Linked DNA regions of Skermanella rosea. The protein of the gene in region 1 binds, or shares a complex with, the protein of each later gene. Links are inferred from orthologs where the notes say so. Each region holds a gene or a part of one and is shown on either strand. Other genes may lie near its edges.

The links.
Region 2: the proteins of scpA (region 1) and meaB are in contact, whole or in part, in a crystal structure (PDB 8DPB), measured with the Methylorubrum extorquens proteins. The link is inferred for Skermanella rosea from one-to-one orthologs. Residues at the interface, in SOR27001.1 of Methylorubrum extorquens: Glu577, Glu578, Asn579, Asp580, Gly581, Arg582, Arg583, Arg585, His596, Ala604, Ser605, Ala608, Asp609, Gly611, Phe612, Asp613, Val614, Asp615, Ile616, Gly617, Pro618, Leu619, Glu625, Arg628, Gln629, Val631, Glu632, Asn633, Asp634, Glu661; in SOR26638.1 of Methylorubrum extorquens: Arg20, Ala21, Ala24, Arg25, Thr28, Ser32, Arg33, Arg34, His37, Thr98, Gly99, Gly100, Ser101, Ile102, Leu103, Lys106, Thr107, Ala110, Ala113, Ile114, Asp115, Arg116, Ala118, Phe119, Ile120, Arg121, Pro122, Pro124.

Annotation. Positions count from the first base shown.
Region 1 is NZ_CP086111.1:3,058,922-3,070,463, forward strand. The notes cover bases 5,862-8,786. They hold scpA (methylmalonyl-CoA mutase), read right to left. Parts: upstream 8,430-8,786; coding sequence 6,294-8,429; downstream 5,862-6,293. Other genes in these bases: JL101_RS14185 (NifB/NifX family molybdenum-iron cluster-binding protein), read right to left, coding at 5,862-6,180; JL101_RS14195 (biotin transporter BioY), read right to left, coding at 8,575-8,786. In the rest of the region: JL101_RS14150 (AMP-binding protein), read right to left, coding at 1-385; JL101_RS14155 (hypothetical protein), read right to left, coding at 450-980; JL101_RS14160 (DUF4170 domain-containing protein), read right to left, coding at 1,531-1,773; JL101_RS14165 (glycosyltransferase family 4 protein), read right to left, coding at 2,007-3,185; JL101_RS14170 (c-type cytochrome), read left to right, coding at 3,435-3,890; JL101_RS14175 (cytochrome b/b6 domain-containing protein), read right to left, coding at 3,944-4,633; JL101_RS14180 (PhyR family response regulator anti-anti-sigma factor), read left to right, coding at 5,013-5,810; more of JL101_RS14185, read right to left, coding at 5,821-5,861; more of JL101_RS14195, read right to left, coding at 8,787-9,165; JL101_RS14200 (acetyl-CoA carboxylase biotin carboxylase subunit), read right to left, coding at 9,191-11,176; JL101_RS14205 (acyl-CoA carboxylase subunit beta), read right to left, coding at 11,190-11,542. UniProt on the Escherichia coli protein: Catalyzes the interconversion of succinyl-CoA and methylmalonyl-CoA. Could be part of a pathway that converts succinate to propionate.
Region 2 is NZ_CP086111.1:5,022,024-5,033,419, forward strand. What follows is about bases 5,339-8,117. They hold meaB (methylmalonyl Co-A mutase-associated GTPase MeaB), read right to left. Parts: upstream 7,350-8,117; coding sequence 6,327-7,349; downstream 5,339-6,326. Other genes in these bases: JL101_RS23485 (DUF1223 domain-containing protein), read left to right, coding at 5,495-6,304; JL101_RS23495 (ATP-binding protein), read right to left, coding at 7,381-8,117. Also shown: JL101_RS23455 (ferritin-like domain-containing protein), read left to right, coding at 1-400; JL101_RS23460 (coiled-coil domain-containing protein), read left to right, coding at 563-1,849; JL101_RS23465 (DUF3618 domain-containing protein), read right to left, coding at 1,937-2,578; JL101_RS23470 (OpgC family protein), read right to left, coding at 2,649-3,875; JL101_RS23475 (SGNH/GDSL hydrolase family protein), read left to right, coding at 4,232-5,062; JL101_RS23480 (hypothetical protein), read right to left, coding at 5,002-5,232; more of JL101_RS23495, read right to left, coding at 8,118-10,167; JL101_RS23500 (biliverdin-producing heme oxygenase), read right to left, coding at 10,130-10,726; JL101_RS23505 (ABCB family ABC transporter ATP-binding protein/permease), read right to left, coding at 10,919-11,396. UniProt on the Escherichia coli protein: Binds and hydrolyzes GTP. Likely functions as a G-protein chaperone that assists AdoCbl cofactor delivery to the methylmalonyl-CoA mutase (MCM) ScpA and reactivation of the enzyme during catalysis.

The DNA.
Region 1 (11,542 bases):
CGACCGCCAGCCAGCAGGCGACCAGCATCGGCGAATTCGGAGCGCGCAGCAGGACGCGGTTGCCGGCAACGAGGCCGAAGCCGCCGGTAAGCACCGAGGCGATGCGATCGATCCGGTCAGCCAGTTCGGCATAGGTGGTCACCCGTCCCGACTCAGCTTCGATCAGGCATGGCCGGGAACCGCGCCCCTCGCGCACATGGCGGTCCACCAGTTCGACGGCGATGTTGAGCGGACCCTCGAAGCGGTATCTGGGCTGGTCGAAGAGTAATTCCGGCCACTGGTTCCGCGGCGGCAGCCGGTCGCGCGCGAACGCGTCGAACCGGCCGGCGTTGCCGCGTCCGGCATCGGGAGTGGGCGAATCGCCTCTGCCGCTCGTCTGGGACATGACTGGTCGTACCATGCAGGGATGGCGGTCGGCAACCGGACCCCGGAGCGCCGGTTGCCGCTGGCTATCTGCCCATATAGTCGTCGATTTCCGTCTGCTGCATCACGTGGGTGGTGCCATGGATGATGCCGTTCGCCACCTGCATGATCTTGTGAAGCATTTCGACGGAGGTCGAGCAATCGAAGCGCAGCCGGTCGGAATCGTCGGCGGCGATCGCCGCCTCCATTCGGCCGAGCGTGAACAGGATCACCGCATCCATCTGCGCGATCGTCGCCTCGAACGGGGAGCGGAACTTGTTCGGAACATGGTCGTAGGCCTCGATCGCCAGTTCCTTCTCGGAGAAGCCGCTGTCACGGAAATGCTGCTGATAGGACTTGGGATGCCAGGCCCGGCAGTCCTCGACCATGTCGGGCATATCCGGAACCATTTCGATCAGCATGACGATCTCGTTGAAATGGTTCAGGTAATCCGTGGCAAGCAGGGTCTTGCCGGAGATGTTCGCGTCGCGGACGCGGTCGCGCCATGCCACGAAGTCGTGAAGCTCGTGTTCCGGAATGCCCTGGAGAATCTGGGCGTCGATTTCTTCTTCAGACATAGGCAAATCCGGCTTGACAAAGAAATACTGCAAAAGCCCAAAGATACATCAACCTTGACAGGTACGCGACGGTACTAAACCCGGCGCGATCGCAATGATATCCCATGGACACTACCAGAAACCATCGGCAAACCGGTGGGATTTGCTAGCCGGAATGACAGAGGAACGACGAAAAGAGCCGCCCGCGGGCATAGGACCCGCGTGGCGGCTTCGCAGTGGCTGGCGGTTCAGGGAGGAATCACACCATTGCACTGGGAACACGCCTTTGCCTGCCAAGTTCCGAAGAATTCTTCAGCCTCGAACCGTTTCAGGATGAAGGGCATTTCGGTCTCTTCGGCTTGCAGAACACGAGCAGACTCGGTGTCCGGCAGGAAAAGAAAGGGTGCGTCGCCAGATGCCTGACGGCCGCACCCTAGGTCGGGAACACTTGCCTCACCCTCAGCTAGGGCTCATTAACCTTATTCCGCAATCCCTTGCAGTTTGGTTAACGACACCGCCGCTCCCGGCATCCCTTGCAGGCTTGCCGTCGGAGCTGCCCCCGATCCGCCGGTCAGTGGCCGTGCCCGTCCCCATCGGTCGCGGGATCCAGGAACCGGTGCATGTGGACGATGAAATAGCGCATGTGCGCGTCGTCGATGGTGGCCGCTGCGGCACCGCGCCAAGCCTTGTAGGCCTCGGCGTAGTTCGGAAAGATGCCGACGATGTGAAGCTTGTTCGGATCGACGAACTCGGTCGAGTCCGGGCTGACCAGCTGTCCGCCGAAAACCAGGTGAAGCAGTTGCTTGTTGGGCACCGAGAGCCTCCTTCTACTCAGATCGGGAGGGCGGTCCGGTCCAGTGGTCCGCCAACGGCCGCGAATCCGCCGGCAGAGCCGCCATGGCGCCCGATGACCGCCCGCTGGCCGCGCTATAGCATGGCTGAACCCGTGATGCCCGAGCTATACGAATCCCGCGGCGGCCATACGATGGAGCTGCGGCGAGATGCCGCTGAAGCTGCGCTTTCCTCGGGAGAGGGGCTGCACCTGTTTCATCCCATGGTCATCGGACGGGTCCGCTCGACACAGGGCATGGCACGCCCCTCGAGGACCGCGTCCAGCCGCGCCAGCCCCGCTTCCCAGGAATGGTATGCCTGGACCCGGGCGCGGGCGGCGCGCCCGACCGCCGTCCCCAGCGGCGGGTACAGGGCGGCAAGCACGGCCTGGGCGACGTCCGCTGGCTCCGCGGCAAGCCAGAGGTCCTGCTCGATCTGGTCACGGAAGGCGCCGAGCGCGCCCGGCGTCGCCACGACCGGCCGTCCCATCGCCATCGCCTCCAGCACCGGACGGGGATTGGGCAGGCTGAAGGGGGCGACCACGACGGCGGCGTGGGCGAGCCAGGGGCGCATGTCGCGGACACCGGTCGCAAGGGTGACGCCGGGGCAAGCCGTGGGCGGTGGAAACCCGGAGCCGAGATCCCGGGTAGCCAGGATCAGCCGGCAATCGGGCGCCGCGGCGCGTACGCGGGGCAGCACCTCGACGGCGAACCACTTCGCGGCATCGACATCGGCCGGCCCATCCAGCGCACAGGCCATCAGGATCGAGCGGCCGCCGAACGGCAGCGGCGGCGGGTAGCGGCCATCGTTGGGCGAGAAGCGGACGGTGTCGATGCCGTCGGGAACATGATGGATCCGGCCGGCGACCTCGGGCAACAGCCGTCGGAGCTTGGCGACCGCGGGTGCCGAGTTCAGAAGGCTGGCATCCCAGGAGGCAAGGCGGTGCTGGTCCAGCAGCAGCATCGCGCGCAGTTCCCGGGTCCGGAGCCAGCGCCAGATCCCCTGGGCGGGCCGCCACTGCTCCGTCGCCGACTCCCCTCCCCAGGGGTTGCCGTCGATATCCGAACGGTCGAGGACGCGCCGCGCCGGCAGGTCCGGACGCATCAGGGCGTATGGCGCCATGGCGGCACAGAGCGCCAGGACGCGGGTCGGACGGCGCTCGCTCCAGATCCGCTCTACCCAGATCGACAGCCCGGCATCCCTGCCCGGCCGCAAGGGCCGGTTGAACCCGAACAGGCCTGCCGGGCCCGGTCCCTTGGCTGCCGGTGGGCAACCGCGGGCAAAGAAGACGCTGTGGCAGAACTGGCGGACGAAACCCTCCTGCCGCCGATCGATCGAGTCGTCCGCGAAGCAGCCGAGATGGACCCGATAACGTCCCGAAAGATACCGCAGCATACGCCAGGCGCGTGGCGAGGCACCGGATTGCTCCGGGTGCGGAATGTGGGGAGTGAGAAGCAACAGGTCCTGCATCGCGATGGGATAACCCACCGCTCTGGGGCATGGTTCCGGGACTGGAACGAACACTTTCGAGCCACCGGCACACTGCTCGCAACGGCAGTCCATGGGCACGACCTTGACAACCGTTCCGCGTCCTTCGACTCTCCGCGCTGAAATCAATAAAACCCATTGCGAGGTATATCAATCATGCGGAAGAGCAGCATTGCCGCCGTTGCGGCCATCGTCGGTGCGCTCCTGGTCGGGACCGCTATCCTGTCCGCCGGCGTCCAAGCCGCCGACGATCCGGTGAAGGTCCGCAAGGAAGGCTTCGACGGCAACAAGAAGGCGATGGGAGCCATCAAGAAGATCCTGGAGGATGGTGCCGACCTGGGAGGCGCCGCCGCCCCCGCGCAGTCCCTCGCCTCCTTCGCCAAGCAGGTGCCCGGGCTGTTCCCGGCCGGGTCCGACAAGGGCGACACGAAGGCCAAGCCGGCGATCTGGACCAGCCCCGCCGACTTCACCGCGAAGGCCCAGGCGTTCGAGACGGAAAGCGCCAAGCTCGTCCAGGTGATCGCATCCGGAGAGAAGGCGGCGGTTCAGAAACAGTTCGGTGCGGTCGGCGGCACCTGCAAGGCTTGCCACGACGCATACCGGGCGGAATAGCCCCTAGTCCCGACCGGACCGCCGCCGGGGGGCTGCCTCGCGACGCTGGCCGGTCAGGCGACCGTCACCAGCGTCGCGACCAGCGCCACGGCCAGAGCGGCGATCAGGGCGGCCGGCAGCAGCCCCGCTTGACTTGGCGGGTCCACGGTGATTCCGTCCGGGACGATCTTGCGTCCCGTCAGCATCGGCCGGACGAGATTTTCCCCGCGAAGGAGCAGATATCCCGCGATGACGGCGACGTGTACCGCGATCATCGCCAGGATCAGGTTGAATGCCAGACGGTGGACCGTGCTGAGCAGTTTCACCACGGCAATTCCGGCATGGGGGACCAGCGGCCCGTCGACCAGGATGTCGTCGCTGGTGAAAAGGCCGCTCCCCGCCTGCACCGTCAGGACCAGGAGAAGCGCCGCGACCATCCATCCGCCCAAGGGGTTGTGTCCGAGAACAGGGCGGGGGTGCGTGCCGGATGACCGCAGCTCGCGCAGATGCTCGAAGGCCGCCGCCGGCCCCTTCAGGAAATCGCTGAACCGGGCGGACCTGCTGCCGACGAAGCCCCAGGCCAGACGGAACAGCAACAGCGACAGTATGAAATAGCCGCTGACGAAATGAACACGCATCCAGCCGAGTTCGCCGCTTGCCCAGGAGGTGCCGACCGCCGCCACCAGAAGCCAATGAAACAGCCGGACCGGCAGGTCCCAGACGGCCACGGAACGCGCCCGGGCGCTCTTATCATACTCCTTCATGATGACTCCCTGGCATGCTACGGTAGGTCCGTTGATGATGCGGCGCGAATGGTTGACGGCCGGCGGTGGCATTCGCCGGCCGCGCGGTTATCGGGGCGATCATAGGGCCGATCGAAATCCCGCAAAGGAAGAACAACAGCGGCCAATCGCCTCTGTCGGCAATGCAACGGCGGGCACTATCCCGAAAGACTTAACCTTTCGCGCAGCAGACAACATCGTTTGCCGCACTACTCTTTATGCTCGCTCAAAAATGAGGCCGGGGACTACACTTGCGCAGTCGGCTTGAATTCGTTCCGCGCGCGGGATAAACAGACACCATCCCTTCAAGGAACGGAAGGGGACCTGCGGAGGATATATGGAAGCGCAAGCCCGGAGACTGATGGCTCAGTTGCCGTACATGCGACGCTACGGGCGCGCGCTCACCGGCTCCACGTCGCGCGGCGACGATCTGGTTACGCGTGCGGTGGAAGCCGCGCTGGCCGACCCCGAGCGCTACCACCTGGAAGGCGACGAGGAAACGGTGACGCGGCGCCGGCTTTACGCGCTGCTCAACGATCTGTTCGATACCGAACCCGCATTGTCCGAGGCGCCGGAGCCTGGGCACCCGATCGAGGCGGCGCTGAGCAGCCTTCCGGAACTCGAGCGCCGCGTCTTCCTGCTGGTCAGCCTGGAAGAGTTGTCGACGACGCAGGCGGCGGAGGTGATCGGGGTGCCGGTGGAGCAGGTGCGGGAGGCTCTCGGCAGGGCGCAAAACGCCATGCGCGAGCAGTTGGTCGCGAACATCCTGATCGTAGAGGACGACGCGATCATCGCCTACGACCTGACCGAAACCGTTCTGGCCATGGGCCACAAGGTCTGCGGCACGGCTGCAACGATGGAAGAGGCGCTGGCGACCGCCGCTGCCAACCAGCCCAGCCTGGCGCTGATGGACCTGCGTCTGGCGCATGGCGGGAGCGGCATCACCACGGCCCAGGCCCTGCGGGAATCGCGGGCGCTGCCGATCATCTTCGTCACGGCTTTCGCCGAGGAACTCAAGCAGCGGGGCCTCGACTACCTGGGACCGGTCATCAAGAAGCCCTTCACCCGCGAGCAGATCGAGCGGGCGATCACCCAGGCGGTGTTCACGCCGCGCCCGGGCGACGCCAAGTCGACCCTGGCCGGCCGATCGGTCGGATAGCCTCACTCCGTCAGTGATCGTGATCGCACCGTTCCGGCAGCGGCGCCGGGGCCGACAATGTGCCTGCGAAGTATCCTTTCACCGCGGCGACCGGGTCGGTCTCCGACGTCAGGACGGCCTGGATACCCCGGTTCGCGCATTTCCGGATGAACTTCTCCCGGGCATTCCCCGTGATGACGACGGTGACCTCGTCCAGCGGGTGCGCACCTTCGCCCTCGAACACGTGGAAGATCTGGTCTTCCGCCAGGAACAGATCCTTGACCTTGACCGGCTCCGTTCCCGCCTCGCCCTCGTAGACGAGGAAGCTCCGGCACCGGCCGGCATGGGGAGTGATGGTCTCCAGATCGAGGCTGGTAAGGGCGAAGCGCATGCTCGGGAACTCCTGATACGACGACTGTCCCCGAACATGCGACGGCCGGCGGCCCGGCATCATTGAAGTGCCGCAACCACCGGCCTGCATGTCGATTTGCCGCAGAGGCCGGCTTACTGACGGATCATTCCGAGGATCTCGTGGGCCGCTTTCGGAATGTTGGTCCCCGGACCGTAGATCGCGGCGACACCGGACTTCAGCAGGAAATCATAATCCTGCGGCGGGATGACGCCGCCGCAGACCACGATGATGTCGTCCGATCCGGCCTTCTTCAGTTCCTCGACCAGCGCCGGGACCAGCGTCTTGTGGCCGGCTGCCTGGCTGGACACGCCGATGACGTGCACGTCGTTCTCCACCGCCTGCCGGGCCGCCTCGTCCGGGGTCTGGAACAACGGCCCGACATCGACGTCGAAGCCGATGTCGGCGAAGGCTGTGGCGATTACCTTGGCGCCGCGGTCGTGTCCGTCCTGGCCCATCTTGACCACCAGCATGCGGGGACGCCGCCCCTCCTCCTCGGCGAAGGCCTTGACCTCCTGCTGGATCGTGGCGAAGCCCTCGTCGCCCTCGTAGGCGGCGCCGTAGACGCCGCTGACAGAGCGGATCACCGCCCGGTGCCGGGTGAAGACGGATTCGAGCGCGTCGGAGATCTCGCCGACGGTCGCCCGCGCCCGGGTGGCCTTGACCGCGAGGTCGAGCAGGTTGCCGCTGCCGTCCTTCGCCGCCTGGGTCAGCGCGTCGAGCGAGGCCCGCCACGCCGCCTCGTCGCGGCTGGCCCGGATCCGCTGGAGCCGGGCGACCTGCTGCTCGCGGACCACGGTGTTGTCGATGTCCAGCACGTCGACCTTTTCGGGGTTGGCGACGCGGTACTTGTTGACGCCGACGACCACTTCCTCCGCCCGGTCGATGCGGGCCTGGCGCTTGGCGGCGGCCTCCTCGATCTTCAGCTTGGGCATGCCGCTCTCGACCGCTCGAGTCATGCCGCCCAGCCCCTCGACCTCGTCGATCAGGGCCTGGGCATGGGACGCCAGCGAATTGGTCAGCGCCTCGATATAATAGGAGCCGCCGAGCGGATCGACCACGTGGGGAATGCCGGTCTCCTCCGCGATGATCAGCTGCGTGTTGCGCGCGATCCGGGCGGAGAACGGCGTGGGCAGGCCCAGCGCCTCGTCATAGGCGTTGGTGTGCAGCGACTGGGTGCCGCCCAGCACGGCGGCCATGGCCTCCACCGTGGTGCGGATGATGTTGTTGTAGGGGTCCTGCTCGGTCAGCGACACGCCGGAAGTCTGGCAGTGGGTGCGCAGCGCCAGCGAGCGCGCATCCTTGGGCTCGAAATTCTTCTGCATCAGCCGGGCCCACAGCAGGCGGGCGGCCCGCAGCTTCGCGATCTCCATGAAGAAGTTCATGCCGATGGCGAAGAAGAACGACAGGCGCGGCGCGAACTGGTCGACCTTCAGCCCCTTGGACTTGGCCGCGCGGACATATTCCAGCCCGTCGGCCAGGGTGAAAGCCAGCTCCTGCACCGCGGTCGCCCCGGCCTCCTGCATGTGGTAGCCGCTGATCGAGATCGAGTTGAAACGCGGCATGTTCAGCGCCGTGTACTCGATGATGTCGGCGACGATCCGCATGCTGGGCGCGGGCGGGTAGATGTAGGTGTTGCGGACCATGAACTCCTTGAGGATGTCGTTCTGGATGGTCCCGGCCAGCTTGTCCTGGCTGACGCCCTGCTCCTCCGCCGCGACGATGTATCCCGCCAGGACCGGCAGCACCGCGCCGTTCATGGTCATCGAGACTGTCATCTTGTCCAGCGGGATGTCGGCGAACAGGATCTTCATGTCCTCGACGCTGTCGATCGCCACCCCGGCCTTGCCGACGTCGCCGACCACGCGCGGATGGTCGCTGTCATAGCCCCGGTGGGTCGCCAGGTCGAAGGCGACGGACAGCCCCATCTGTCCAGCCGCGAGGTTCTGCTTGTAGAACTTGTTGCTCTCTTCCGCGGTGGAGAAGCCTGCATACTGGCGGATCGTCCAGGGCCGGTGCGAATACATTGTCGCGCGCGGCCCGCGCGTGAACGGCGCGAAGCCCGGCAAGGTTTCCAGCTCCAGCCCGGCGAGGTCGTCGGCGGTATAGAGCGGCTTGACCGGGATGCCTTCCGGCGTGTCCCAGACCAGCGTGTCGGGCGAGGCGCCGCCGGTGTCCTTGGTGGCGAGCGCGGTCCAGTCGGCCAGCGTCTTCTTGGGGAAATCGACCATGGGACAATCCTCCGGGGCGGGCTAAGCGTCTTGTTCGACGGTGTCTTCGGAACGGTATCGTATCAGAACAGGCGGTGGGCCATGCGGTCACGTGCCGCAGCATGCAGGGACGCGCCCCCTGATGGAGGCGCGTCCCCGTGCCCGATCAGCCCCGGTTCTGTGACCGGCGTGCGACCACGGTCCAGGCGGCGTGCATCAGCGCGGCACCCAGGGCGGTCTTGAGAAGCGTCGCGGCGACGAAGGGCGTCAGGCCGACCGCAACGGCCTTGTCCATCCCGAACAGCACGGCGAGCCAGGCGACGCCGGGGATGAACAGCAGGGCATGCCCGATCGACATGGCGGCCACCGCCTTGACCGGGCTGCGGTCCCAGCCGCGCTCGGCCAGCCAGCCGATCAGGCCGGCGGCCATGACGAAGCCGACCAGGTAACCGGCGGTCGGTCCGGTCATGTAGGCGAATCCGGCGCCCGTGCCGGCGAACACGGGCAGGCCGGCCATGCCCTCGGCCAGGTAAAGCAGGACGGTCGCCATGGCGAGCCGGCTGCCATAGGCCATGCCGAGCATCATGATGACGAGGCTCTGCATCGTCATCGGGACCGGCCAGAACGGCACCTGGGCCTTGGCCGAAAGGGCCAGCAGCAGGCTGCCGGCAAGGGCGAACCCCGCGGCGCGGATCAGGCTTCCGCCGGGCGCCAGGGTATCGAGCAGCGTCGGGTGGGTCGGAGAGAACGACTTCATGTCACTGTCCTTCGGGGGAGCGCGTTCAGGCGAACTCGATGATGATCTGGTCCACGGCGAGGCTGCTGCCCGGAGCCGCATGGATCTTCGCCACCTTGCCGTCCTGCTCGGCGCGCAGCAGGTTCTCCATCTTCATGGCCTCGACCACCGCCAGTTCCTGGCCGGCCTTGACCTCCTGTCCCACTTCGACCGCGACGCGGGCGAGCAGGCCCGGCATGGGCGACAGCAGGAACTTGGACATGTCGGGCGGCAGCTTGACCGGCATCAGGTCGGCCAGCTGGGCAGCCCGGGGGCTCAGCACCTGCGCCTTCATCTCCGCCCCGGCATGGATCAGCCGGTAGCCGGTGCCGATCCGGTCCAGCTGGATCGACAGGGGCCGGTAGTTGACCGTGCCGGTCCACAGCGGCTGGCCGATCTCCCAGTCCGAGCGGACCTCGAACCGCTTGCCGCCGAAGACCACGTCATAACCGTCGTCGACCGGATCAACCGTGCAGGGATGGTTGGTCCGCTCGGTCCGCACCACCCAGTCCCGCGCCACCTTGTGGCGGGCTCCCGGCATCTGGCCGCTGATGGTGGCGGCCCGCTCCTCCACCTTGCGCTGGACGGAGGCGGCCACCGCCATCAGCCGCTCGTTCGTGTCGGTGTCGAGCGACAGGCCGTGGAAGCCGTCGGGGAATTCCTCGGCGATGAAGTTGGTGGTCAGCCGGCCCTCGACGAACCGCGAATGGTTCATCAGCGCCGACAGGAAGCTGATGTTGTGTGCCACGCCGCGGATCTGGAACTTGTCCAGCGCTTCCCGCATGTGGTGGATCGCGCTGTTGCGGTCGGCGCCCCGGCTGATCAGCTTGGCGATCATCGGGTCGTAGAACATGCTGATCTCGCCGCCGTCATAGACGCCGGTGTCGACGCGGGTATGCGCGTCCTCCGCCGGCGGGACGTAGCGGGTCAGGCGGCCGGTGGACGGCAGGAAGCCGCGGGTCGGGTCCTCGGCATAGACGCGGGCCTCGATCGACCAGCCGTTCAGCTCGACGTCGCTCTGCTGGAGCTTCAGCTTCTCGCCGGCGGCGACGCGGATCATCTGCTCGACGAGGTCGAGGCCGACCACCAGCTCGGTCACCGGGTGCTCGACCTGGAGCCGGGTGTTCATCTCCAGGAAGTAGAAGTTGCGGTTGGCGTCGACGATGAACTCGACCGTGCCGGCCGACTTGTATTCCACCGCCTTGGCCAGGGCCACCGCCTGCTCGCCCATCGCCTTGCGGGTCGCGGGGTCGATGAAGGGGCTCGGCGCCTCCTCGATGACCTTCTGGTGGCGGCGCTGGATCGAGCATTCGCGCTCGCCCAGGTACAGCGTATTGCCGAAGGCGTCGCCCAGCACCTGGATCTCGATGTGGCGCGGCTGCTCGATGTATTTCTCGACGAAGACGCGGTCGTCGGCGAAGCTGGAGCGCGCCTCGTTCCGGGCGGAGCGGAAACCTTCCCGCGCCTGGTCGTCGTTCCAGGCGACGCGCATCCCCTTGCCGCCGCCGCCGGCCGAGGCCTTGATCATCACCGGATAGCCGATGTCCTTGGCGATGCGGACCGCGTCGTCCTCGTCCGGGATGACGCCCAGGTAACCGGGGACGGTGCTGACGCCGGCCGCGTGGGCCAGCTTCTTCGACTCGATCTTGTCGCCCATCGCCGCGATGGCGCGGACGTCGGGGCCGATGAAGGTGATGCCGTTGGCCTTGAGCGCCTCGCAGAACTCCGCCTTCTCCGACAGGAAGCCGTAGCCGGGATGGACGGCCTGGGCGCCGGTGCGCTTGCACGCCTCGATGATGCGGTCGGCGACCAGATAGCTCTGTGCGGACGGCGCCGGTCCGATCAGGACCTTCTCGTCGGCCATCTCGACATGCAGCGCCGCGGCGTCCGCCTCGGAATAGACGGCGACGGTCTTGATGCCCATGCGCCGGGCGGTCTTGATGACGCGGCAGGCGATCTCACCACGGTTGGCGATAAGGATCTTGGAGAACATGGTGGTCGCGCCTTCAGAGCGGGAGGTTGTCGTGCTTCTTCCAGGGATTCTCGAGCTGCTTGTTCTTCAGCATGGCGAGAGCCTTGGACACGCGGCGCCGGGTTCCGTGCGGCATGATCACGTCGTCGACGTAGCCCCGGCTGCCGGCGACGAACGGGGTGGCGAACTTCTGGCGGTATTCCTCGGTCCGCTGCTCGATCTTCTCCGGGTCGCCGATGTCGGAGCGGAAGATGATCTCCACCGCGCCCTTCGGCCCCATCACCGCGATTTCGGCGGTCGGCCAAGCATAGTTGACGTCGCCGCGCAGGTGCTTGGAGGCCATGACGTCGTAGGCGCCGCCGTAGGCCTTGCGGGTGATCACGGTGA
Region 2 (11,396 bases), 2.0 Mb from region 1 along the record:
GCGCGACGGCGTGCCGATCCGGCTGCCCCATTTCCCGACCGGCCTGTTCAAGCTGCTGGTCCAGGCCGGCGGATCGGCCGGAAGCCTGGCCGGCGGCGACCGCGCGGTGCTGCTGGCCTTCGTCACCAACGAGGGACAGGCCCGCGACAAGTACCGCCGCCACGCCCGGGGCGACCATCCGGCCGACGTGGAGGCGATGCTGAAGCGGGCCGCCCGCGACGAGGAGACCCATTTCGACTGGGCCTGGGACGCGCTGGACCGGCTCGGCGTCGGACGCGGGACGCTTCCGGGGATCGCGGCCGAGAGCTTCGGCTTCTTCCACGGCGCCAACGCGGACATCCTGGAAGCGGCCGGCAAGCTGGGCCTGGACGTGCTGGCGCGGACCCTTCGACGCGTCTGAGCCGCGGGAGGTACCCGCATCCGGAGCGTCCGGTATCGGAGGAGTAGTCGGCAACAAGTCCCGCCCCCGCGGCGTTTGGATGCCGACGCCGGCGGAGGTCCGGGGCCGGCACGGCTCCAGGGTAGGGCTCCGGGCGACCAGCAAGCACGATAGAGGACATCCATGACCAGCTCGCATGAACCCGACGCGCGTCGGGGGAACCTGCGGTATTACCTGTTGGGACTGGCCGTGGTGGCGGTCATCGCGGTGATCGCGGCAATCTCCTTCGGCGTCCAGAGCAGCAGGCTGGAGGAGCAGCTCGCCCAGCGCGAGCGGGAGCACCAGCAGGCCCTCACCGCCGTGACCGGCGAGCGCGACACCGCCCGCGAGGAGCGGCAGGCCTTCCAGGGCGACCTGGAGCGGCTGCGCACCACGGTCCAGGACGAGCGCCGGCTGGCCGGCGAGGTGAACCGGCTGGGCCAGGAGATCCAGGCCGCCCAGCAGCAGCTCCAGGAACTCGGCGCCCAGCGCGAGGCGGCCCAGGCGGAAACCCAGGCCATCCTGCAGCAGCGCGCCGAGGCCGAACAGCAGACGGCCCAGGTCGTCGAGCAGCTTCGCCAGCAGACCCAGCAGCTGGAACGGACCCAGGCCCAGGTGACCGAGGCCGGGCAGCAGCAGGCGACGATCCGCGACCAGCTGGCCGCGATGACCGACCAGGTCGCCCAGCGGACGTCGGAGGCCGAGCAGATCGCCCAGCGCGTCGCCGAGGTCCGCCAGCAGGAGGCGCAGCTTCGCGACAGCGTGGCGGCTCTCAGCCAGGAGTCCGCCGCGAAGGCCGACCAGGCCGCGCAGGCCGCGCAGCAGGCGGAGGCCGCGGTCGTCCAGCTCGACCAGTCCCGGCAGGAGCTGAACCGGGTCCGCCAGGAACTGGCCGACGCCAACGACCAGCTCACCGGCGCCCGGCAGGAGCTGGAGAACGCCCGCCGCGAGCTGGAGCAGACGGTCCAGCGGAACCGGCAGGCGGTCGCCGAGATCGAGCAGCGCCAACAGGATCTGGCCGGGATCGCCCAGCAGGTCGAGCAGCGCAACGCCGACCTGGGCGCTGCCGAGCAGCGGCTCGCCGACCTGACGGCCCGGGCCGATGCCCAGCAGGCCCGCCTGGAGGAAGTGGTCGAGAGCGCCCGGCAAGCGCGCGAGGCCGAGGTGGAAGCCCGCCGCAGCGTCGCCCAGCTGAGCGACGACGTGACCGGACGCACCGACGAACTCCAGCAGATCGAGCAGCGGATCCAGGAGGCCCGCCAGACCCTTCAGCAGGAGCAGCAGGGCCTGGCGCAGCTTCGCGACCAGGTGGCGGAGCAGACGGCCCAGCTCCAGGCGCTGGAGCAGCGCCGGATGGAGGGGCTGCAGCAGCCCGCCGGCGAGGCGGCTCCCCAGCAGCAGCAGCCGGAGCAGACGCCGGCCCAGCAGTAAGGGCCGGCCCGCCAACGGCGAAGGCGGCATGAGAAAGCCCGCCTCCCGGATCGGGAGGCGGGCTTTTCCGTGGGCGCCGTGCCGGCCTCAGGGACGGGTCTGCGGGGTCACCGTGGTGGTCGTCTCGACGCCGGCGGGGGAACCCGAACTCAGGCCCGGGCCGTTCGGCGTCTCGAACACCTTAGCGGCGTCGCGCGCCTTGATCGACGCGGCATCGCGGCCCAGCAGGGTGTCCGGCGACGGGGCGTTGCCTTCCGGGGCGCCGGGGCGCGACGACGAGACGTGCTGGTGGTGGGTGTCGGGATCGACATAGTCCACCGTGCGCCGCTCCGCCCTGCCGTACCGCGAGCCCGTATGGGCGGGAGCGCCGTAATCGAACGCGTCCTCGGTCAGGACGGCGTCGTCATAGTCGAACTCCTCGAGCCGGCCCGCCTGCTCCGGCGTCCAGCGCTCGCGCCGCTTGTCGCTCCGCGACCCCGCGATGGCCAGCCAGGCGACGCTGATCGCCAGCAGCGCCACGGGGATCGGGTTGTCGCGCACGGTCGTCGAGAGATTCGACACGAAGGTCTGGCCCTGGCCGCTGTTGCGCAGATAGCCCCAGACCTCGTCCATCATGCGGCCCGGGGAGAGACGGTCCTCGATGGCCGCCAGGGTCGCGGCGGTGTTCTGCCGGGTCTGCTCGATTTCCCGTTCGATCTGCTCAGGGGTCCTGTGATCCGTGTTCGCCATCTCCAGCCTTCCATTGCATTGAGACGCGGCTCTTCCTGCCGCCTTCCCCTGCAAACCAACCTCTCCCCCGTTAGTTCCGGGTAGGGCCTTCGGCCGCGGTCCGGGGCTGGGGCGCCAGACGTCCGCCCTGGTCCATCCAGGTGGCGTAGCTGGCGTGGATCCAGGCCGGGACCAGCAGGCTGGCGATCGCCAGCAGCGTGATGGCGGTCTTGGTCCCTTCCGTGAAGGGACCGATCCTGCCGTCGAACCCCAAGATCACGTAGACCACCACGACATGGTAGGCATAGACCTGGAGCGAATGCTTGCCGATGAAGGTCAGGAAGCGCCAATTGAACAGCCGGTTCAGCAACACCCCGGCGGTCCGCGCCACCGGCGACGACGCTTCCCGGCCGGCGACCAGCAGCCAGGCGACCAGATAGGCCAGGCCGGCGAAGTTCAACAGGTAGACGAGGGCGAACTCGCCGCGGTTGTTGTAGACGTCGAACCGCAGCGCCATGCTGTCGGGCACGAGGCCGTTGGTGAAGCCCAGCCTGAAGGCCATGAACAGCAGGACGAGCGCGATCGAGACCTTCAGCAGGTCGGTGCGCCGGGGCGAGAACCAGCGGTCCCAATCCAGCTCGCCCCGGGCGTCCGCCGCCCCCAGCAGCAGCCCGGTGACGAACACGACCTGCCAGCCGAGCGGATTGAAGTGGCCGCGCAGCACGAAGCCGGGCGCGTAGGCGCCGACCGTCTCCTCGACGATCCGGATCGCCGGCAGGTGAAGCCCGAGCTGGACCATCAGCCACAGCAGGACGCTGGCGCCCAGCACCTCGCGCCAATAGCCGCGCGCGACCCAACGCAGCAGCAGCGGCGACGCCACCAGGTAGACGATGTATTGGGGCAGGATGTCCATGAAGGTCGGCTGGTAGAGCAGCAGGAACGCCGAGACCCCGGTCAGGGTCGGGGTCTGGTACATCTCCCACATGAAATGCCCCCACAGCGGGCGGGAATTGGGCACCAGCACCGCCAGGAATAGGACCACCGCCAGCACGATGACCGCGTAGACATAGAGTTCGTAAGCCCGGTTCAGGATCTTGGCGTCCATGAGGGACGTCTGCCCCTTCGCGATCATGCGCGTGTAGTAAAGCCCGATGATGACGCCCGAGATGAAAACGAAGCCCTGGGCATCCTGCACATAACCCAGTTCGGAGTGATTGATGCGTGCGAGCAGTAGCTCGCCCTGGAACGGCAAATGATTAAGCATCATAAATACGAGGAAATAACCGCGCAAACCGTCGAGGATTGCAAAACGCTTCATGGCACTCTCCACGGCCGGGGCGACTGCATTCTGATAGTACAGATTTTCATGTGTACCGGCCAAATGAACCGGCGCTGATCATGTTTATTCCTGAAAGGGGCTTTCAATACCCCTTTCAGTTTAGAAGACAGCGAAAAGATCGAGCGGAATACCCGATCATGGCAAGGAACATTCTGCCATTGCTGCGCGTTTAGATTGGTTGCGCATCGGCAACAGTGCCGAGGCGAACGGTGCGCATCCCCTGCAATTCACACTTTGACCATAATTGGAACCGATAGGCTCTGCCGTCGCCGGGCAGCCCGCCAGGCTTCATGACAGCTTCACAGCAACAGCAGCCGAGCGAGCATTTCCGAACCATGGTCAAGCACGTCCTCCCCGCAGTTCTGTCCGGTATCGTCGGTTTCGGCATGATGATCGGGGGCGCCGCGGCGCAGGCTCCCGCGCAATGCGCCGCCCCGTCGCTGGTGGTCCCGGCCTCCGCGCGCGAGATGCCGCGGACCAGCGCGGCCCTCAGCCGCAGGCAGGACCTGCGCATCGTCGCGGTCGGCTCGTCGAGCACCCAGGGGACCGGCAGCTCGGGACCCGCCATGACCTATCCGGCGCAGCTCGACCGGATCCTGGAGACCCGTTTTCCCGGCGCGAAGATCGAGGTGGTCAACAGGGGGATCGGCGGCGAGAAGGCGGCCGGGACCCTGGCCCGGCTGGACCGCGACGTGCTCGCGCTGAAGCCCGACCTGGTGATCTGGCAGCTCGGCACCAACGACGCCTTGGGGAAGGTCGATGCGAAGGTCTTCGGAACGCAGGCGGTGGAGGGCATCCGCCGCATCCGGGAGACGGGTGCCGACCTGATGCTGCTGGAGCCGCAGTTCCTGCCCAAGCAGGCGGGCAACGCGACCTATGCGGCCTACGTGGACGCGGTCCGCGCCCTGGGAGCCGCGCACGGCGTTCCGGTGTTCCGCCGCAACGAGGTGATGAAGCACTGGCTGGACAGCAAGCAGTTCACTCCGGACACCATGCTGTCCAGCGACCAGCTGCACATGACCGACGCGAGCTACCGCTGCCTTGCCGAACTGATGGCCAACGCCATCGTCCCGGCGGCGATGCCGGCAGTCCAGCCGCCCGCCGGTCAGACGATCAAGGTGCTGAGCGGCCCGAACGCGGTGCGCAGCGCCGAAACGCCGAGATAGAACACGGCCCCGACGAAACCCCAGCAGGCGACCGCGGCGGTCAGCGCCAGGATCGCCTGCATCTGGACGGGCAGTTGCTCCTCCGGGCCTTCCGAGAACCGGGACATCATACGCTCGCCGGCGATCCGGCGAATCAGAGCGTTCATGTCGAATCCGAGACCGTTGTTCATTCCTGATCCTCCCCCTTGCCGGGCGATGCTAGTTATGGAAACAAATCGGATGGGTGTCAAAAATGTGACATCCCGGCTCCGCCCGGAAGAAAATCCGCGCGGCGAAGTCGGACCGGGGAAAGCCCGGCCGTGAAGCGCCGTCTCTCTTCAGTCGTAACACCGGCTGGGTCACTGACGGACCGCGTTCCCGACCGGCTATAGTCGCGCCGCAAGTGCAAAACCTCTCGCAACAGGCCGGGGCAGAAGGCCGGGGGATCGGGATATGTTGGGGATCGCCGCCGTCGCAGTGCCGATGGGGTTCCTGTTCGGCTCGGGCTGCGCCGACCAGCCGACCGTGGTGGAGCTGTTCACCTCGGAAGGATGCTCGTCGTCGCCCGCGGCCGACGTGCTGCTGAACGAACTGGCCGGCCGGCCCGACGTTCTGGCGCTGTCGTTCCACGTGGACTGCTGGGACGATCTCGGCTGGGCCGACCCGTTCGCCACGGCCTGGGCGACCCGGCGCCAGCGCGACTACAACGACGCCCTGGGCCGGTCCTCGGTCTATACCCCGCAGATGGTGATCGACGGATCGGCCGAGGTGTTCGGCGGCAACGCGCGCCTCATCGGCCAAGCCGTGGCCACGCGACGGGCCGCCCAGAAAGCACGGCGAAGCCCGGTCGGCATCGGCCTCCAGGAGCGCTCCGGCGGGCTGGACGTGACCGTCCCCGGCGGCCACCGGCGGCGCGAGACGCGCATCCTGGCGGTGCGCTACGACCTGCGGCGGGGCGTCCTGGTGAAAGCCGGCGAGAACCGCGGGCGCCGGCTGTCCCACAGCCATGTCGTGCGCGAGATGACCGACCTGGGTCCCTGGACGGGCGATTCCTGCCGGCTGCGCACCCCGCCGGCGCCGGCCGGCCAAGGGGTGGCCGTGCTGGTCCAGGAACTCGACGAGGCGGGCCGCCCGGCCGCCATCCTGGGCGCCGCGCGCCAGGAGCGCAGCCTGCTGGGCGTCAGCGCCGATCCGAGGGAAGCGGTCGCCCGCATGGTCCGCACGATCCGGGCGAACCGCGACGGCGGGGCTACTCCGCTGTAGCCGGCGCCCAGGATCCGGGCGCTCAGGATTCCGGCGGGCCGAGGAACTTCTCCAGCAGGGCGCGGGCTGCCGCGGTCGGGGTCGTCTCCGCACGGGTCACCGCCTGCTCGGCCCGGGGGAGTTCGGCGCGGACGGCGGGGTGGCGGCGGAAGGCGTCGGTCAGCGTCTCGGCGATCTCGCTCCACATCCAGGCGCGCGCCTGCTCGGCCCGGCGCGCCTCCAGGGCGCCGGAGGCGGACAGGGTGCCCCGATAGCGGCCGACGGTCTCCCAGATCTCCGGCACGCCGGTCCCGGTCGTGGCGGAGCAGGTCAGCACCGGCACCTTCCAGTCCTTCGACGGCGAGCGAAGCAGCGCCAGCGCGTGCCGGTACTCGGCGACGGCGTGGCGGGCGGCGTCCACCAGGGCGCCGTCGGCCTTGTTGACCACGATCAGGTCGGCCAGCTCGACGATGCCCTTCTTGATGCCCTGGAGCTCGTCGCCGCCGCCGGGCAGCAGCAGCAGCATGAACAGGTCGACCATGTCGGCCACGGCGGTCTCCGACTGGCCGACCCCGACCGTCTCGACCACCACCACGTCGTAGCCCGCCGCCTCGCAGGCCAGCATCGCCTCCCGCGTGCGCCGGGCGACGCCGCCCAGGGTGCCGCCGCTGGGCGACGGCCGGATGAAGGCGGCGGGATTGCGGGTCAGCTCCTCCATCCGGGTCTTGTCGCCCAGGATCGAGCCGCCGGTCCGCTGGGACGACGGGTCCACCGCCAGCACCGCGATCCGGTGCCCCTGCCCGATCACATGAAGGCCGAAGGTCTCGATGAAGGTGGACTTGCCGACGCCCGGCACGCCCGAGATGCCGATCCGCACCGATCGGCCGGTATGGGGCAGCAGCTCGGCCAGAAGCGCCTCGGCCCGCTCGCGGTGGTCGGGCCGGCTCGACTCGATCATCGTGATGGCCCGGGCCAGGGCGCGCCGATCGCCCGAGCGGATCGCCTCCGCGGTTTCGGCGGCGGAAGGGACTGCGGCGCGGGAAGCGGAGGGGGATCTGCGCATCATGGGTTCAACCTACAGGGCGGCCCGGCGGCGCTCAAGCGGCCGGAGCCTCCTCGACTTCGTGCAGGCTCCGCGAAGCGCCGTCCCGGGCGGGGACGGTGCGCCAGGGCGGGAACTCCACCCGCGCGGTGGTCCCGCAGCCCACCTTGCTCTCCAGCACCAGCCGCCCCTGGTGCAGGTTGGCGATCGCGTTGACCAGCGACAGGCCCAGGCCGGTGCCGCCGACCTGGCGGGTCAGGCTGTTGTCCACCTGGTAGAACGGTTCCAGCACCCGGGAGAGGTGCTCCTCCGCGATGCCGATGCCGGTATCCTGGACCTCGATCGCGACGCCGCCGTCCTTCAGGGCCAGGGTGCGGCAGGTGACGGTGCCGCCGGCGGGCGTGAACTTCACCGCGTTGGACAGCAGGTTGACGACGATCTGCCGCACCGCCCGGGCATCGGCATGGAGGTTGGGCGCCATCGCCGGGATCTGGCGGTCGAGCAGGACGTCGCCCCGGCGCGCCAGGTCGGAGACCATGGAGCAGCAGCGCGTCACCAGCGCGCCGAGATCGATGAGATCCTCGTTGATCGTGCGCCGCCCGGCCTCGATCTTGGAGATGTCGAGGAGGTCGCTGATCAGCGACAGCAGGTGCTCGCCGGCATGGCGGATGTCGTTGACGTATTCCTTGTACTTGGCATCGCCCAGCGGCCCGAACAGCTCGTCCGCCAGCAGTTCGGAGAACCCGATGATCGCGTTGAGCGGCGTGCGCAGCTCGTGGCTCATGTTCGCCAGGAAGGCCGACTTGGAGCGGTTGGCGACCAGCGCCTGGTCGCGCGCGGTGCGCAGCGCCTCCTCCGTCCGGCGATGGCTCGTGATGTCCTGGAACACCCAGGCCGACAGGGCGGTGCCGTCATCCTCGGTATCGACCTTGAGCAGCGACCGCCGGCTGATCGAGACCGTGCGCTCCCCGGTGCCGGGCGCGGTCAGGGCCGTCTCCGCGCTGGCGCCGGGAACCATGGCGCGGATCGCCGGCGGCACGCCGAGCAGGCTCAGCACGTCGTCGATCCGGCGCCCGGCGACCTCGTCCGGGACGATGTCGAAGATCCGCTGGAACTCCCGGTTCATGGTGAAGGCGTGGAAGACCGAATCCCCGGCCGCCCGGCGCGACACCAGGACCGCCCCCGGCAGCACGTCGATCAGGCCGTGGACGGCGGGCTCGTCGAACCGGGTCCAGGCATGGAAACGCCGGATGTCGCCCGCGAGCCGGTCTGCCAGCCGGGCCGCGCCGCCCGCCGCGGCGGCCAGCCGCCCGGGGAGTTCCCCCCAGCCGTCCACCACCTCGGGCGACCAGGGCGGGCAGCGGCCCGTGACGGTCTGGCGCCAGCGCTCGAAGCTCTTGCGCGGGCTGAGCCGGCCATCCTCGGCGGAGGCCGCCTTCAACGGGTCGCCGCCCCAGAAGATCTCCTGGATCACCTCGCGCCGGAAAGCCAGGGCCACCAGCCGCGGCTGCGCCGAGAGCTCGACCATGAGCATCCCGGCGACCGTCTCGTCGAAGGCGCTCGACTGCGGCTCCAACTCGTGCAGGCAGTCGGTGGCGATCACGCCGCCGCCGGTCCCGGCGTGCCGCGCGCCGCCGCCATGGTGCTCGACCAGGTGGCGGATCTCGTGGGTGTCCGGCGTGCGGCCGAACGCGGCGACGGCTCCGTCCACATAGAGGGCCACGCCGTCCGCCATGCCGAGGTCGCGCAGGCCGCGGTCGCCGCACAGCAGCGCCGCGACGCTGTCCCGCCCGGCGTCGAAGACTTCGTCGAGCGCCGCCAGCCGGGCTTCGGTGCGCCGCCGGGCCTGGGCGATGTCGGCGGCGATGCTGCGTTCCAGCGCGCCCGCGGCGATCAGGGCGATGCGGGAGAGCAGGTCGTGCGTCCCGGCGCAGCACCTGCGTCCGGTCGGGTGGTGACAGGCGATCAAGCCCCACAGCCGCCCCCCGACCATGAGCGAGGCGACCAGGGTGGCGCCGACGCCCATGTTCCGCAGATATTCCAGATGGATCGGCGAGACCGCCCGCAGGGTGCTGCGGCCCAGGTCGACCGGCCGGGCCGGGTCGCGCCCGGCGGGGTCGGCGATCAGCGGCGCCACCTCGCCGTGGACGTCGGCGATGGCGCGCAGCAGGTTGACGCGGTAGAGCTCCCGCGCCTGCGCCGGGATGTCGCTGGCCGGGAAGTGGAGGCCGAGATAGGCCGGCTCGCTGGCGTGCCTGACCTCGGCGATGACGTCGCCGCTCCAGTCCGGCAGGAAGCGGTACACCATCACCCGGTCGAACCCGGTGGACCGCGAGACCAGGTCGGCCGTCCAGCGGGCGATGTCGTAGCGGGTGGCGCAGCCTTCGAGGCGTTCGATGAAGCCGGCCAGATCCTCAGTCGCGGTTCCGTCCGGGACGCTCTCGCGGGGGCCGTCCTCGCCGGGCGGTTCGAGATCGAGCAGGGCGCGGCCGTCGTGACGATGGAATCGGGCTTCCAGCACCGGCCGGCCGGCAGGGGGCTCGAAATCGAAGCGGACCGCCGGGTCGGCGCCGCCGGCCGCCGGCGCGAGGGCCGCGCGCAACGCCGCGGCGCCGGCCGGGCAACTCCGCTCCAGCGGGAAGCCCAGCACCTCCTCCGGGGGGACGCCCAAACACCTGGCGAGGTTGGCGGCCGCGTGGGTGACCGTCAAGTCCGGCTCCGCGAGCACCAGCAGCGTGCCGTGGGCCTGGATCGCGCCGGGAATATGGATCGGCTCCCGGGCGCAATCGCTGAGCGACGGCGTATCAGGCGCCGGGATCGCGGTCGAGGCTTGGTCGGTCATGGTCGGGTATCCGGCTGGGCTCGCGAAGCTGGTCGAGCCAGCGTTCGAGGGCGGCGAACGTCGCTCCCGCCGCCTCGACCGCTTCTCGGCGGGTGTCTTCGGTAGTGACGAAACGGTCCAGCAGCACCTGGAGCGACCCGCGTTCAGCCTCCAGATCGATACCGGCGGAGGCGAAATAGGCAGCACCCCGGTCGGGGCCGACGCCGAGGCTGCGCTGAAGGTGGGGCAGCATCGCCCGGCCCCCGTGGGCCGACCCGTCCAGAACCCAGCGGCAGCCGAGCCGAGCCGCCGCCGTGGCGGGGCGCGGCAGGTCCCCGGCGAGCGGCGGCTCCGGCCGGTCCCGGCCCGGCTGCCCGCCGCCGTCCTCCGCGAGGGTTCGCAGGTCGGCGGCAAGCAGCGGGGCACGGGCGGTCCGGCCCCGGGCTTCGGCACCGAGCAGCGGTTCCATCGGTATGACGAAGCCGTACAGCGCGCGCACCGCGCCCAGATAGCCTTCCGGCGTCGGGCGGCGCTGCGTGAGCGGGCGCAGGACGGGATGGAGATGCAGTCTCTCATGCACCGGCCACGTAGCCTCCCTCATGCGCCGCACAACGTCCTCGGCAGTGGGCGGAACGGGCAGTCCAGAAATCCGGGTATGGGAAGACACTGTTTCAACCATTAAACAAGGTTACATTATGAAGAGTCGGTACGCACGACGAAATCGATACTTCCGAACGGGGCAACTTGACGCTGGGCGGAGTCCGCGACCTTTTCAGTAGGTCACCGGCATGCGCTCGATCGCCTTCTCCCCGGCCGCCTCCTGCTGGCGGGTCCACATGGCTGCATAGGCGCCGCCGCGGGCCAGCAGGTCGGCATGGCGCCCGCGCTCGACGATGCGGCCGTCCTCCAGCACGATGATCTCGTCGGCGTCGATCACGGTGGACAGCCGGTGCGCGATCACCAGGGTGGTGCGGCCCCGGCTGACCTCGCGCAGGTTGGCCTGGATCTCGCGCTCGGTGTGGGTGTCGAGCGCCGAGGTCGCCTCGTCGAACAGCAGGATCGCGGGCCGCTTCAGGATGGTCCGGGCGATCGCGACGCGCTGCTTCTCGCCGCCCGACAGCTTCAGCCCGCGCTCGCCGACCATGGTCTTGTAGCCGTCGGGCAGCCGGTTGATGAAATCGTGGATATGGGCGAGGCGGGCCGCGTGCTCGACCTCCTCCACCGTGGCGCCGGGGCGGCCGTAGGCGATG